DNA from 2 places in the Streptomyces sp. NPDC088157 genome. Region 2 is predicted to be linked to the other one. Evidence: riboswitches for the same ligand, from Rfam matches in the RefSeq annotation. Region 2 holds a riboswitch; the other holds the start of a gene.

Region 1 (6,947 bases), on a different contig from region 2:
CGGTCGGTGTCCAAGGGGGCGTTCGTGGACGCGGTGCGCCGGCTGCTGCCGGCGGTGGAGGAGGCCGACCTGGTGCGGGCGACGGCCGGGGTACGGGCCCAGGCGGTGCTCCGGGACGGCGTGCTGGTGGACGACTTCCTGATACGGGAGGGGCCACGGGCGGTCCACGTCCTGAACGCACCCTCCCCGGCGGCCACCGCCTCGCTGCCGATCGGACGGGAGGTGGCGCGACGGGCCCTGGGAGCATTGGCAGGCGCGTGAGCGGCCGGACAGCGGGCCCTCGTACGGGGGCGGCGGGCAGGTGGAACCGCGCCGTAAAATCGACGGCACTGTGTCTGATTCCGTGAGTAGCCCCGAAGTCCCCCAGCCCTTTCCCGGTGGCGAGCACCACCCGGGCGAGTCCGTTCGGCACACCCGTGCCAAGGGGGAGCCCCGGTTCCCCGACGGGCCCAGGGCCGATCCCGCCGGGTCGCACTTCGAGCGGCGGATCCGGAGTTTCCAGCCCCGGCGCAGCCGGGTGACGGCCGGGCAGGCGGACGCGTTGCAGCGGCTGTGGGCCAAGTGGGGGCTCGACATCGACGGGCATGCCGTGGACCTCGCCGAGCTGTTCGGCACGGACCGTCCCGTCGTGCTGGAGATCGGCTTCGGCATGGGTGAGGCGACCGCACAGATGGCGGCCGCCGACCCGGGCACCGGCATCCTCGCGGTGGACGTGCACACGCCGGGCCAGGGCAATCTGCTCAACCTCGCGGACCGCACCGGTCTGACCAACGTCCGGGTCGCCAACGGCGACGCGATCATCCTGCTGCGCGAGATGCTGCCGGCGAACTCGCTCGACGGGCTGCGCGTCTACTTTCCCGACCCCTGGCCGAAGAAGCGCCACCACAAGCGGCGCCTCATCCAGCCCGAGTTCCTCGACCTGGCCGCGACGCGGCTGAAGCCGGGCGCGATCGTGCACTGCGCCACGGACTGGGAACCGTACGCGGAACAGATGCTCGAGGTGCTGACCGCGCACCCCGACTTCGAGAACACCCACGCCGACGGCGGGTTCGCGCCCCGGCCCGACTTCCGGCCGCTGACCCGTTTCGAGGGGCAGGGGCTGGACAAGGGTCACGTCGTGAACGATCTGCTCTTCCGTCGCGTACAGCATCGCGTCCGGCCCGGGGAGCGCTGACCGGGTCAAGGGTTCGACCAAGGGACCCAAGGGCTCACCGACCGGTCTCCCCTCCACCACAGTCCCCTCCCTCGTTAGGGTCGATACCGTGGCCATCAGTCCTCCGTTTCCGCCCTGTCCGCCGCATCCCGGCGGCTCGCCCGAGGACGGTGTGCTCCGGCACGCTCACTGGTGGCAGCGGTGGGGGTCCCCCCGGGGCGGAGCGCGGCCGAGGGCTTGGTTGAGGGTGCGGTACGGGGCGCTGATCACCCTGCTCGCGCTGTCCGGCCTGGTCATCCTCGCGCTGGTGCGCGAACAGACCGGCACGGAGGGGTTCCTGGTAGGACTCGGGCTCGCCGTGCTGCCCGTACCGCTGCTGGTCGCCGCGTTCCGGTGGCTGGACCGGGTCGAGCCGGGCCCCTGGCGGAACCTGGTCTTCGCCTTCGCCTGGGGCGCGTGCGCGGCCGCCCTGATAGCCATCATCGCCAACAGCTTCGCGACCAGATGGATAGCCACCGCGACCGCCGACCCGTCCGGCGCGGACACCCTCGGGGCGACCGTCATAGCGCCGATCGTCGAGGAGTCGGCCAAGGCCGCCGCCGTCCTGCTGGTGTTCCTCTTCCGCAGGCGGGACTTCACCGGGATCGTCGACGGCGTGGTCATAGCCGGGCTCACCGCCACCGGCTTCGCCTTCACCGAGAACATCCTCTATCTCGGCACCGCCTTCGGCACCGACCAGCTGACGGGCGACACGGGCATCGCGTCCGTCACCGCCGCGACCTTCTTCGTGCGCGTCGTCATGTCGCCGTTCGCGCACCCCCTGTTCACCGTGCTGACCGGCATCGGTTTCGGCGTCGCCGCGCTCTCCGGGGACCGTCAGCAGCTGCGGCGCGTGCTGCTCCCGCTGTGCGGGCTACTGCTCGCGATGGGCATGCACGCCCTGTGGAACGGCTCCTCGTCGTTCGGCGAGTTCGGGTTCTTCGCGGTGTACGCGGCGTTCATGGTGCCCGCGTTCGGGCTGCTGACCTGGCTGGTGGTGTGGACGCGCCAACGCGAGCTGCGCACCGTACGCGAGGAGCTGCCCGCCTACGCGGCCGCGGGCTGGCTGACACCGGCCGAGCCGTTCGCGCTCGGCTCGATGCGGGCCCGGCGGCTGGCCCGGGAGTACGCCGGCCGCCACCTGGGCAAGTCCGCGGAGCGGGAGGTGGCGCGCTACGAGGCGTACGCGACGTCCCTCGCGTTCCTGCGGCACCGCGGCCGCCGGGGACGGGCGAACGCCGACTTCCTGGTACGCGAACGAGAGCTGCTCAACGAGCTGTGGCGGCGCAAGGACGTCGCCCGCCCCGCGCTGGACCACGCGGCCCGGATGACGGCCCCGCCGGTACGGGTGGTCGCGCCGCCCTGGCCCATGCACGGCGTGTACGGGTACGGGCCCGGACCTGCGTACGGCCAGGGACAGACGTACGGGCCGGGACCGGGGCCCGCCCAGGGTCACGGCGGCGGATCCGGGTACCAGGCGGGGGCGGGGCCGGTGTACGGGGCCCCGACAGGGCCGGTCCACGGGTACGGGAACCCGGCAGGGCCGGTCCACGGGTACGGGAACCCGGCAGGACACACCTACGGGTACCCGACCGGGCCGTATCCCGCCTCCCGCCCGCACCCGTAGGCCGCGACGGACCGCCCGCGCCAGGAGCCGCGAGGCATCACCCGCACCGAACGAATCTTCCGCACCGGTGGGCCGCGACAGACCGGCAGCCCTGACGCGGGTTCTCCTCGTCAGGGCTGCGGGGTGGATCAGTGTGTCCTGAGGGACGGACGGCTCAGGGGTTGAGGCCCTTGCCGCGCAGCCACGCCGCCGGGTCGATGCCGTCGGCGCTGCCGCCCGGGTGGACCTCGAGGTGGAGGTGGGCCCCGGTGACGTTCCCGGTCGCGCCCACCCGGCCGATGACGTCACCGGTGGCGACCTTCTGGCCGACACTGACGCTGATCGACGACTGGTGGCAGAACCACAGCTCGGTGCCGTCGTCCAGGGTCAGGATGGTGCGGTAGCCGTAGGAACCGGCCCAGCCGGCCTCGGTGATGGTGCCGCTGTGGACGGCCTTGATGAGCGTGCCCGTGGGCGCGGCGAAGTCGAGCCCCGTGTGGTAGCCGGAGGACCAGAGGGATCCGGCCTGGCCGAAGGTCGAGGTGATGGTGTACGAGGAGGTCGGCAGCGTGTACTGCTTGGCCAGCTCGGCCAGGCGCGCGGCCTCGGCCTTGGCGGCGGCTTCCTCGGCGGCCTTCTTCTTCGCGGCGGCGGCCTTGGCCTCCGCCTCCTTCTGGGCCTGGGCGACGGCGTCGGCCTCGGCCTTGGCCGCCGCGGCGAGAGCCTTGACCTCGACCTGGGACTGCTGCGACTCGGCCTGCGCCATGATCCGGCTGCGCAGGGCCTCACCGGCGTCGGCGACGCTCTCGTCGGTGTCCACGGCGGCTTCGGACCCGAAGCCGGCGAGGGCCGGCGCGGCTTCCTGGACGGGTTCGTCGTCGGAGATGAGCGAGCCCACGTTGGGCAGGTCCGGCATCGAGATGGAGACCGGGGCCTTGCCGGTGTTGGCGCTGGCCATGCCGCCCGCGCTGACGGCGGCTATGACGCCGACGCCGAGGACGGTGGAGCTGCGGGCGAATCCGCCGCCGCGCTGCTTGGCGACACGGTGCTTGCCGCGTACCGGGCGAATGGAGTCCGCGGTGGGGTTCCACTCCTCCCAGGGGCCCTCGTCGGTGCGGTAGCCGCCGTAGCCGAAGGTCTCGGTGGGCAGCTGGGCCGGCGCGTGCGGGGCCTCGGGGGCAGGCGGGTTGGACGCCACGCGGGCGTGCTCCTTTCCTTCCGTCGCCTACCGGGTTAGCTGACGGGTTCGGAGCGGGAAGGTCTCCTACGCGCGTATACCGGACGTGGACTCTGCGAGCTCACGACGGCTTCCGCGTGATTCACCCCAAGGTGATGGTTCCCCGGTTCCCTTGCGGGATTCGGCACGTGCCGCACGGAGCCGACTCTTGTGTCGGCTGGGACGACCGCGCTGCGTTATCGAACGTTAATAGACACGGGGGCGGGATTCCAAGCTGTTCTGCTTGATCAACAACTTTTCCGGCCTGGACTTTCGGCCCACCAGTGGTGAAAAACGGGCGAGTTGACCGCGTGCCGACCGCGCCTCGACATACCCCGGAAACGCATCAGCAGTCACACAGGTTTTGATGGTGACTCAGTCGTTATGCGCTGGGCGGTCATCCGGTCACCAAGAGTGAGGGAGTGGTCGGTGAACGCACCGAAGGCCGGAACCCTTTCGGATTCCGGCCTTCGGCCTATCAGTAGCGGGGACAGGATTTGAACCTGCGACCTCTGGGTTATGAGCCCAGCGAGCTACCGAGCTGCTCCACCCCGCGGCGATGAACACAACTGTACGCCATCAGCGGGTCGGAAAGCACATCGGTTGATCAGTGGGGCCTCGGCGGGGCCTCGGCGGGCTCAGAGGAGGTGACGGTTGGGGCCCTTCGCCCGCTCCTCGTACCCCGGGAGCACAAGGACGTCGACGCCCTGGGCCGTCAGCAGACCGGTGCCGTCCGCGTCCGTGACGAAGGTGTTCGGTTCGCGCCAGGCCGTGACCACCCTGCGCACGCCCGCGTCGAGGATGAGCCGGGCGCAGGGGGCCGGACGGGAGGAACGGCGGGCGCACGGTTCGAGGCTGCTGTAGACGGTGGCCGTGGGGAGGCGGGGGTCGGCGGGGTCGAGTTTGGCGAGGGCGGCCTCCTCGGCGTGCACGACCGGGTCGTCGCCCTCGCGCGAGTGGCCGCGCGCCAGCTCCGTGCCGTCGGCGGCCACGATCACCGCACCGACGCTGAAGGCGGTCCGCGACGGCGGACAGTCGGCCGCGAGCGCGCAGGCCAGGGCGAGCCAGTGCCGGTCGGCCGCGACGGGCAGCGGTCCGGCGCCGGGGGCGGTGGGCTCGTAGCGGTTCAGGACGACGTCCTCGATGCGCCGGGTCTCCACCAGGCGCAGCCGTCCGCCCTGGTAGCCGCCCGGCCCGAAGAGCCGGGGCGCACGCGGGTCTCCGACGAACAGCGGGGCGAGGACGAGCTGGAGTTCGTCGGCGAGGCCCTGCCGGAGCAGCTGGGTGTGGACGGTTCCACCGCCCTCGACCATGAGGCGCCGTACGCCGCGCACGTCGTGGAGGTGTTCGAGGAGGCGGCGCCAGTCCAGTTCGGGTCCGAGCGGGACCGCCTCGGCCGCGATGCCGAGCGCCCGGATCCGTTCGGCGCCCTTCTCCGTCGTGTACACGGCCTTCTCGCCGCCCGTGTGCCAGAAGTTCGCCGCCGGGTCGAGCTCGCCGGAGGCGCTGACGGTGACCTTGAGGGGGTACGGCGGCAGTCCGGCGGCCACCCGGGCGGCGCGGCGCTCCGGGGAGTTCACAAGGAGCCGGGGATTGTCGGCGCGGATGGTGCCGGCGCCGATGAGGATCGCGTCGACGGAGGCCCGTACCTCGTCGACGCGGTCGAAGTCGGCGCGGCCGGAGAGGAGCAGGCGCTCGGGCGTGGTGTCGTCCAGGTAGCCGTCGAGGGACACGGCGGCGGACAGCAGGACGTACGGGTACGGCATCGACGCGACTCCCCGGGCTGGGTCCGACGGCGGCCTGACGCGGTCCGACGTGCCTCGACGCGGTCCGGTCGCCGGTCCGACGGTGGTGGTCTTGGTTCAAGTGGTCTTGGTTCAAGTTTGAAACAAACCTACACTGGGCGCATGACGACTCGCTGGCTCACCCCCGAGGAGCAGCGCGCCTGGCGCGCCTACGTGGCCGGCTACCTCCTCCTCGAGGACGCGATCGACCGGCAGCTCCAGCAGGAGGCCGGCATGCCCCACCTGTACTACTCCATCCTCGCCAACCTCTCCGAGACAACGGAGCGGCGGCTGCGGATGACCGACCTCGCGGAGCGGCTGAAGATCACCCGCAGCCGGCTGACCTACGCGGTGTCCCGGCTGGAGAAGGACGGGCTGCTGCGACGTGAGGAGTGCCGGTGGGACAAGCGCGGGAGCGTGGCGGTCCTGACGGACGAGGGCATGACGGTCCTGGAGAGCGTGGCGCCCGGCCATGTCGAGACGGTCCGCGCCTCCCTCTTCGACCGGCTCACCCCCGAGCAGGTGGGCCAGCTGGAGGATATCTTCACGCAGGTCGCGCGCGGGTTGCAGGAGAACGACGAAGGCGAGGCGGCACCCGAGGACCTCCCGTGGCGCCGGCGCTCCTCGCCCTGCTCCGGAACCCCGTGACCGCGACCCGGCGAACCGCAACCTCGCGAGCCGCGGCGGCGGGCGCGCGAGCCTCGGCCCCCCGGAACCCAGCCGCTGGCGTACGAGCCGCATCGTCGTGAGCCGCACCACAAAGCAGTTGCTTCAAATTTCAAGCATGCGGTAGGGTCTCGAATCGTTGGATCTGCTTCAAATCTGAAGCACAGGGCGGCCCGGCGTCGCTCTGTCACCGTCCTCCGGACCCGGGAGACCGCATGCCCGACACCCCCGCCGCCACCCCGCGCGCCCGCGTCCGCGTACCGCTGCGCTTCCCCGACGGCTACTCCGTCGACGCCGAACTCGTCACCTTCCACGGCCTCACCGACGGCCAGGAGCACGTCGCCGTCGTCCTCGGCGAGTCGGCGCCCGGTGCCACCCCGCTGGTCCGGCTGCACTCCGAGTGCCTGACCGGTGACGTCTTCGGCTCCGCCCGCTGCGACTGCGGGCCGCAGCTGCGCGAGGCGGTCGAGCGCATAGCCGGCA
Region 2 (6,947 bases):
GGGAGACGTCGTGCGCGTGCACCCCGGGGAGGAGTGGCTGCACGTCCTGAGCGGACGGCTGCGGTTGCGCCTCGGGGACACCACGCACCTCCTCGGTCCCGGTGACAGCGCGCACTTCGACTCGCTGACCCCGCACCGCATCGCCGCCCAGGACGACGACGGGGTCGAGCTCCTCTTCGTCCACACCCTGCTGCAGAGCCCCACGGCCACGCTGTGCCTGGGCCCCACCCCTTCGGACATCGGAGAGACGCCATGAAGGACATCGAGGAGAAGTTCCCCCGCACCCTCTGGATCCGGCTGATCATCTACATCGCGGTGGGGCACGTCTTCGCGGCGTTCCTGTGGCTGCTGTTCGAGGTGGGCGCCAACCAGTAGAGCCCGGTGGAGCGTTGCCCCGGCGCCCCCTCGCGGGCCGAGGGAGCCTCGGGGGCGAGATCGTCAGTCGAGCAGCCGGTCCCGCAGCCGCTCACGGGTCTCCGGGGTGAGCCCGAGGCCCTCCTCCAGGTAGGCGTCGACGCCGCCCCAGGTCTGCTCTATGGTCTCGAAGGCCGCCGCCAGGTACTCCGCGCGCGCGTCGAAGAGGGGGCCGAGCAACTCCATGACCTCGGGGGAGTAGGCGGCGGCGGAGGTCGTGCCGCGGCGCACCCGGTAGCGGCGGTGCTTGGCGTTGGACTCCAGGTAGTCGGCGAGAATCGCCTCGCGCTCGACGCCCACGGACAGCAGCGTCACCGCGATGGACAGGCCCGCGCGGTCCTTGCCCGCCGCACAGTGCATCAGGGCCGGGACGCTGTCCTCGGCGAGCGAGTGCAGCACCCGCGCGTGTTCGGCCGTGCGCGTCCTGATGATCGAGCGGTAGGAGGCGATCATCCGGCCGGCCGCCCTGCCCTCGCCGAGGATCCCGCGCAGCTGGTCGATCTCGCCGTCCCGCACCATCTTCCAGAACTCGGCGCCGTCCGCCGGGTCCGACAGAGGCAGGTTCACATTGCGCACGCCCGGCAGCTCGACGTCCGGGCCCTCCAGCTTCTGGTCCGCGGTGTTGCGGAAGTCGAAGATCGTGTGCAGGCCCAGGCCGGAGAGGAAGGCGGCGTCCTCGTCGGTCGCGTGCGCGAGATGGCCGCTGCGGAACAGCACGCCGTGCCGCACCCGCCGGCCGTCGACGGTCGGCAGACCGCCCACATCCCGGAAGTTGCGCACACCGGCCAGCTCCGGCTCGGTCGACGGGACCTGCTGCGTCACGGAAGCTCCCCCTGTCGGGTCTGCGTCGGCGTGGCTCGGTGGGCCGACGGGACAACTCCTCGACCATACGACATGGATTCCTGGGGCAACGAGTTGTCCACAGGCCGGTGCTCCCGACGTCCGTCCAGGTGAAGAGTTGTCCACGGAAAGTTGCCCGGCGGGCCGACCGCATTCGATGATGTTGGTGCTTGATCGCACCTGTTCGAATTAGTGGGGGTTTGATGCCCGAGATCGCCGACAATGGCCGTACCTGGCTCCTTTCGGGGCCGACGAGCAGCTACGCCCTCCACCTCACCGAGGCCGACGAGCTGGTCCACCTGCACTGGGGCCCGGGCATCGCGCTCGCGGACGCCGAGGCGCTCGCCGCCCGCCCCGCGTCGGAGCGGGGGGCGTCGTTCGAGTCCCCGCTCGACGGCCGCGAGGAGTACCCGGTCGAGGGCGGCCCCCGCTTCGTCCGGCCCGCCCTGTCCGTGCGCACCGACGAGCGGCGCGGCACCGAATGGTCCTACGAGGACTTCGAGGCCGACGGCGACGAGCTGCGGCTGCGGTTCCGGGACGCCGGGCTGGCCGTCACCCTGCACTACCGGATGCGGGGCGATGTCGTCGAGCGGTGGACGGCCCTGCGCAACGAGGGAGAGCGGCCGCTGGAGCTGCTGCGCGCCGACTCCGCCACCTGGACCCTGCCCGAGCGCGACGACTGGCGGCTCTCGCAGCTGCACGGCCGCTGGGCCGCGGAGTCCCGGCTCACGCGGTCCCCCCTCACCTACGGCGAGAAGATCATCGGCAGCCGCCGCGGCCATACCGGGCACCAGCACCTGCCGTGGGTCGCCCTGGACACCGACGCGACCGAGGAGCGCGGCGAGGTCTACGGCTGCGCCCTCGGCTGGTCGGGCTCCTGGCGGATCGCGGTGGCCCAACTCCCGGACGCGCGCGTGCAGGTCACCGGGGGCGCCGGATACGACGACTCCGGGCTGCTGCGGCTGGCCGCGGGGGAGTCCTTCACCACGCCCGTCTTCGCCGGTCTGTGGAGCGACGCCGGCTTCGGCGGCGCGAGCCGCACCTGGCACGCCTATCAGCGCGCGCACATCATCCCGGACGCCGAGCAGGACCGGCCGGTGCTGTTCAACTCCTGGGAGGCCACCTACTTCGACATCTCCCAGGAGCAGCAGGGCGCGCTCGCCCGACGGGCGGCCGCGATCGGCGTGGAGCTCTTCGTCGTCGACGACGGCTGGTTCGGGGCGCGCACCGGCGACCATGCCGGGCTCGGAGACTGGCGGCCCAACCCCGACCGCTTCCCGAACGGGCTGAAGCCCCTCGCCGACCAGGTGCACGCCCTCGGTATGCAGTTCGGCATCTGGGTCGAGCCGGAGATGGTCAACCCGGACAGTGAGCTGTACCGGGACCACCCCGACTGGGTGCAGTTCCAATCAGGACGAAAGCGGACGGAGTTCCGCAATCAACTTGTACTGAACCTCGCGCGGGAGGACGTCCAGGAGTATCTCTGGGAGCAGCTTCACGGGCTCCTCTCCAGTGCGCCCGTCGACTATGTGAAGTGGGACTTCAACCGCTGCTTCACCGACGCCGGCTGGCCGGACGACCCCTACCCGCAGCGCCTCTGGGTCGACCATGTGCGCGCCCTGTACGCCCTCCTCGACCGGCTGCGCGAGGCGCACCCAGGGGTCGCCTTCGAGTCCTGCTCGGGCGGTGGCGGCCGCATCGACCTGGGGATCATGAGCCGCACCGACCAGGTGTGGACCTCCGACAACACCGACCCGCTCGACCGGCTCGACATCCAGCACGGCTTCAGTCAGATCCACCCCGCCCGGGTCATGGCGGCCTGGGTCACCGACAGTCCCAACACGCAGCTCAACGGCCGGGTCAGCTCGCTGCGCTTCCGGTTCGTCAGTGCCATGGCCGGGGTGCTCGGCGTCGGCGGGGACCTCTCCGAGTGGAGCGAGGAGGAGCTCGCCGAGGCGCGCCGGTGGGTGGACCTCTACAAGGAGATCCGGCCCGTCGTGCAGCACGGAGACCTCCACCGGCTGCGGCCCCCGGCGGGCGGCCTGAGCGCCGTCCAGTACGTGCGCGGCGACGAGACCGTCGTCCTCGCCTGGCTCCAGGCGCAGCGGTTCGGTGAACCCGTTCCGGCGCTCAGACTGCGGGGGCTCGACCCGACAGCATCGTACGAATGCCGTGAAACGGGCGAAGTTCACCGGGGTGCGGTGCTGCGGCACCACGGGCTCCATGTCGGGCTGCGGGGCGACCTCGATGCGACGGTTATCCGGCTGCGTCGCATCTGAGGCATCTGCCCGAATTGGCTCCTTCGTTCCAACTCGCTCCGGAATAAAGGAACCTGGAGAGCTGTCACGTGAGCAGCGTCATATTCGTGACCGTACGTCGTCCGTCATGTTCACGTAATTCGCACGCTTTTCAAGGGTGATTGGTGGTATTCGGCCCGTCCGATTCACGGAGTGTGATCGGTGATTCTCACAGGGGATCAAGAGAAAGGCGTCAACAGCGCAACCTCTGCTTGTCCCTGTGCGTCCGGGTCGCTTACGTTCCACACCAATCCGGACGGACGCCGAATCCTGCCACCGCCCGGATCCCGCACACTCACCCGTACATGGCAGGAGCGGGGGACCCACAGGTAGAACCGCCTGTTCCGGTCTCCGGAACAGGCTTTGGGGTAAAGCCGCGCCTCGGCGCGGCCGGGCATCTCCAGTCCGCACCCGACAGCTCACCTCGCAGGCGCCGGAGAGGAATTCGCCATGCCCGCGAAGGGTAAGCACCGCCGTCCGAAGACTCAGCGCTTCACTCGCTCCATCGCCGTCGCCGGAACCGGCGGCGCCGCGCTCGCCCTTCCGCTCATAGGCGCCGCCGGCGCCCATGCGGCCCCGGCCCAGTCCGTCGTGCAGTCGGCTTCCCAGTCCGTCCCGGAGAAGGCCGTGCAGTCCGTTCCGGTGGCGCAGAAGACGGCCACCGCCACGAGCGCCAAGAGCTACACGGTGCGGTCCGGCGACTATCTCTCGAAGATCGCCGCCGAGCAGAACGTCAGCGGTGGCTGGCAGAAGCTGTACCAGGACAACCGTCAGGCCGTCGGCAGCGACCCGTCGCTGATCCACCCCGGGCTGAAGCTCTCGATCGGCAAGAAGGCCGCGACCGGCGGCACCGGATCGTCGTCCGGTTCGGCCTCGAAGTCGTCGTCCTCCTCGTCGAAGACGTCCGGAAGCAAGGCCTCTTCGTCCTCTTCCTCCTCGTCGTCCGGTTCGGCCTCGAAGGCGGTCACCCAGGCCGCCGAGAGCGGCACCGGGAACTCCAGCGGCTACGTCCTGCCGGTGGCGGGCGCCACCGTCGGCACCGCGTACCACACGGCCGGCAGCATGTGGTCCAGCGGCTACCACACGGGCACCGACTTCGTCGTCCCGACCGGCACGTCCCTCAAGGCCGTGGGCGCGGGCACCGTCGTCTCCGCGGGCTGGGGCGGCGCGTACGGCAACCAGGTCGTCATCAGGCTCGCCGACGGCTACTACGCCCAGTACGCCCACCTGTCCCAGCTCTCCGTCTCGGCGGGCCAGAGCGTGGCCGCGGGTCAGCAGCTCGGCCTCTCCGGTGCGACCGGCAACGTGACCGGCCCTCACCTGCACTTCGAGATCCGCACCACGCCGGACTACGGCTCCGACGTGGACCCGATCGCCTACCTGCGTTCGCACGGAGTCTCCGTCGGCTGACCGACCCCCCCTCGGACGACTCCCCGCCTGACACGCGGCCGAAGGCCGGACCCCGATCCCCGGGTCCGGCCTTCGGCATGTCTCATGTCCGGGCGGGCGGGCGGACGGGTGGCCGGGTGGACGGGTGGATGGGTGGGCGGGGGGATGGCGCCGGCCGGTTGCCGGCCGGTGGAAGGCTGAAGGTCGAAGTTCGGCTTTGCTCGTTCATGATCGTTTTATTGCGTTCTTGTGGCAGCCCCTTCTGTCCCATCGACACACGGGGCAGAGTCGGGACACAGTGATCTCCGTCAGCGAGCAAGCGCTTTCTATCGCTCTTCGGAGGTCCCGTGTCCGGCGTCGACCGACGCACCGTCATCAGTCGTCCGGCCCGGCGGGCGCTGAGCGCGGTGGTGTTCCTGGGGCTCGTCGCCGGTGCCACCGCGCCCGCCGCCGCGTCCGCCGGCGCGGGCACCGTGCGCCCCGACGACCGGCGCATCGCCTACGAGGGGCACTGGAGCCGTACGGCCGAGGCCGCCGTCACCGTCAACTCCGGTTCCCGGCTGTGGTTCCGGTTCGCGGGGAGCGCCGTCCACGCCCTGTTCGACGTCTCCTCGGTCACCGTGCCCGCGCAGATCTACGTGTCCGTCGACGGCGGCCCGAAGCAGTCGTACGCCGTCGACCGCGCCGACCTCGCGATCACGGCGTCCGGGCGGGGACCGCACACGGCCGAGCTGTCCGTGAAGGACGTCTCCTCACGGGTGAACCGGTGGACCCCGCCGCTGGAGACGGGTGTCACGCTCACCGGGATCCGGGGTCGCTTGCTGAGCCAACGCGCCTCGAAGAAGCAGGAGTTGGTGTTCTACGGCGACTCCGTCACCCAGGGCGTCCTGGCCCTGTGCGAGGTCAACACCTCCGACTGCGCCGACGGTACGGCCGCCTACCCCACCCTCGTCGCCGACGCCCTGCACGCCTCGCTCACCCAGGTCGGTTTCGGCCGTCAGGGGGTGATCCGGACCGGCAACGGGGGAGTGCCGGCCGCCGGTGACGCGTACGGCTGGAACCACGCGGGCGCACCGGCGCGTTCCGACCGCACCGCCGACGTGATCGTCGTCAACCAGGGCACCAACGACACGGCCTACGGCTCGGCCGAGTTCCGCACCGCCTACCGGGCCTACCTCGAACGCCTGCGGTCGGCCGCACCGCATGCCCGCGTCCTCGCGCTGCGCCCCCTCGACGGGTCGCACTCCGCCGACATAGCCGCCGTCGTCGGAGAACTCGGCGATCAGCACACGGAGTTCGTCGACACGACCGGCTGGCTCTCGGCGGCGGACGGGGACTTCCAGGACAGCGTCCACCCGAGCGCCCAGGGTCACCGCAAGGTGGCCGACCGACTCATCAGCCTTCTGAGCAAGGAGCATCAGTGCACACCAACCGCCGCCGAAGAACCGTCGCCGTCGTCGCCGCCGCCCTGCTCGCCGGCCTCTGCTCCGCGCCCGCCGGCCACGCCACCGACACCCCGCGCCGCATAGTCGAGAACCTGGACCGAGGCCTGGTCGCCGTACCCTCGGGCGAAGGCACCTTCCTCAGCTGGCGCCTGCTGGGCACCGAGTACGCCCTCCCCCACACCACGATCGCCTTCAACGTGTACAAGAACGGCCGCCGGCTGAACCGCGAGCCGGTCCGCAAGTCCACGACCTACCAGGACAACTCCCGGGGCACGGGCACGTACACCGTGCGCTCGGTCATCAACGGGCATGAGCTGAAGGCGAGTTCGCCCGCCCTGTACTTCGCCGACGGTTACGCCGAGATCCCCCTCGCCGCCGCCGACGGCTACACCGTCCAGCACGCCTGGCCGGGTGACCTCGACGGCGACGGACGCTACGAGCTCGTCGTCAGCAGACTGTCCGGGACCCGCGACAGGCCCGACCTGCTGGAGGCGTACTCGCTCACCGGCGAGCGGCTGTGGCGGGTCGACCTCGGCCCCGGCTCCTACACCCAGGTCGGGGG

Evidence for each region. Region 2 has a riboswitch for cyclic di-AMP ahead of ACIPFH_RS15815 (peptidoglycan DD-metalloendopeptidase family protein). Riboswitches for the same ligand answer to the same signal wherever they lie in the genome.
Region 1: another riboswitch for cyclic di-AMP. It lies ahead of ACIPFH_RS24000 (M23 family metallopeptidase); the one in region 2 lies ahead of ACIPFH_RS15815 (peptidoglycan DD-metalloendopeptidase family protein).

The regions. Positions count from the first base shown of each region.
Region 1 is NZ_JBIUSU010000005.1:854,246-861,192, reverse strand. It holds gene lhgO (L-2-hydroxyglutarate oxidase) at 1-261, shown strand, start outside; gene trmB (tRNA (guanosine(46)-N7)-methyltransferase TrmB) at 332-1,174, shown strand; gene ACIPFH_RS24005 (PrsW family glutamic-type intramembrane protease) at 1,263-2,819, shown strand; gene ACIPFH_RS24000 (M23 family metallopeptidase) at 2,974-3,996, opposite strand; cyclic di-AMP (ydaO/yuaA leader) riboswitch at 4,004-4,172, opposite strand; tRNA gene ACIPFH_RS23995 (tRNA-Met) at 4,497-4,570, opposite strand; gene ACIPFH_RS23990 (dihydrofolate reductase family protein) at 4,653-5,780, opposite strand; gene ACIPFH_RS23985 (MarR family winged helix-turn-helix transcriptional regulator) at 5,922-6,446, shown strand; gene ribA (GTP cyclohydrolase II) at 6,680-6,947, shown strand, end outside.
Region 2 is NZ_JBIUSU010000003.1:1,012,370-1,019,316, reverse strand. It holds gene ACIPFH_RS15835 (helix-turn-helix domain-containing protein) at 1-256, shown strand, start outside; gene ACIPFH_RS15830 (DUF6126 family protein) at 253-375, shown strand; gene ACIPFH_RS15825 (tyrosine-protein phosphatase) at 439-1,236, opposite strand; gene ACIPFH_RS15820 (alpha-galactosidase) at 1,458-3,533, shown strand; cyclic di-AMP (ydaO/yuaA leader) riboswitch at 3,803-3,997, shown strand; gene ACIPFH_RS15815 (peptidoglycan DD-metalloendopeptidase family protein) at 4,002-4,961, shown strand; gene ACIPFH_RS15810 (GDSL-type esterase/lipase family protein) at 5,288-6,469, shown strand; gene ACIPFH_RS15805 (hypothetical protein) at 6,361-6,947, shown strand, end outside.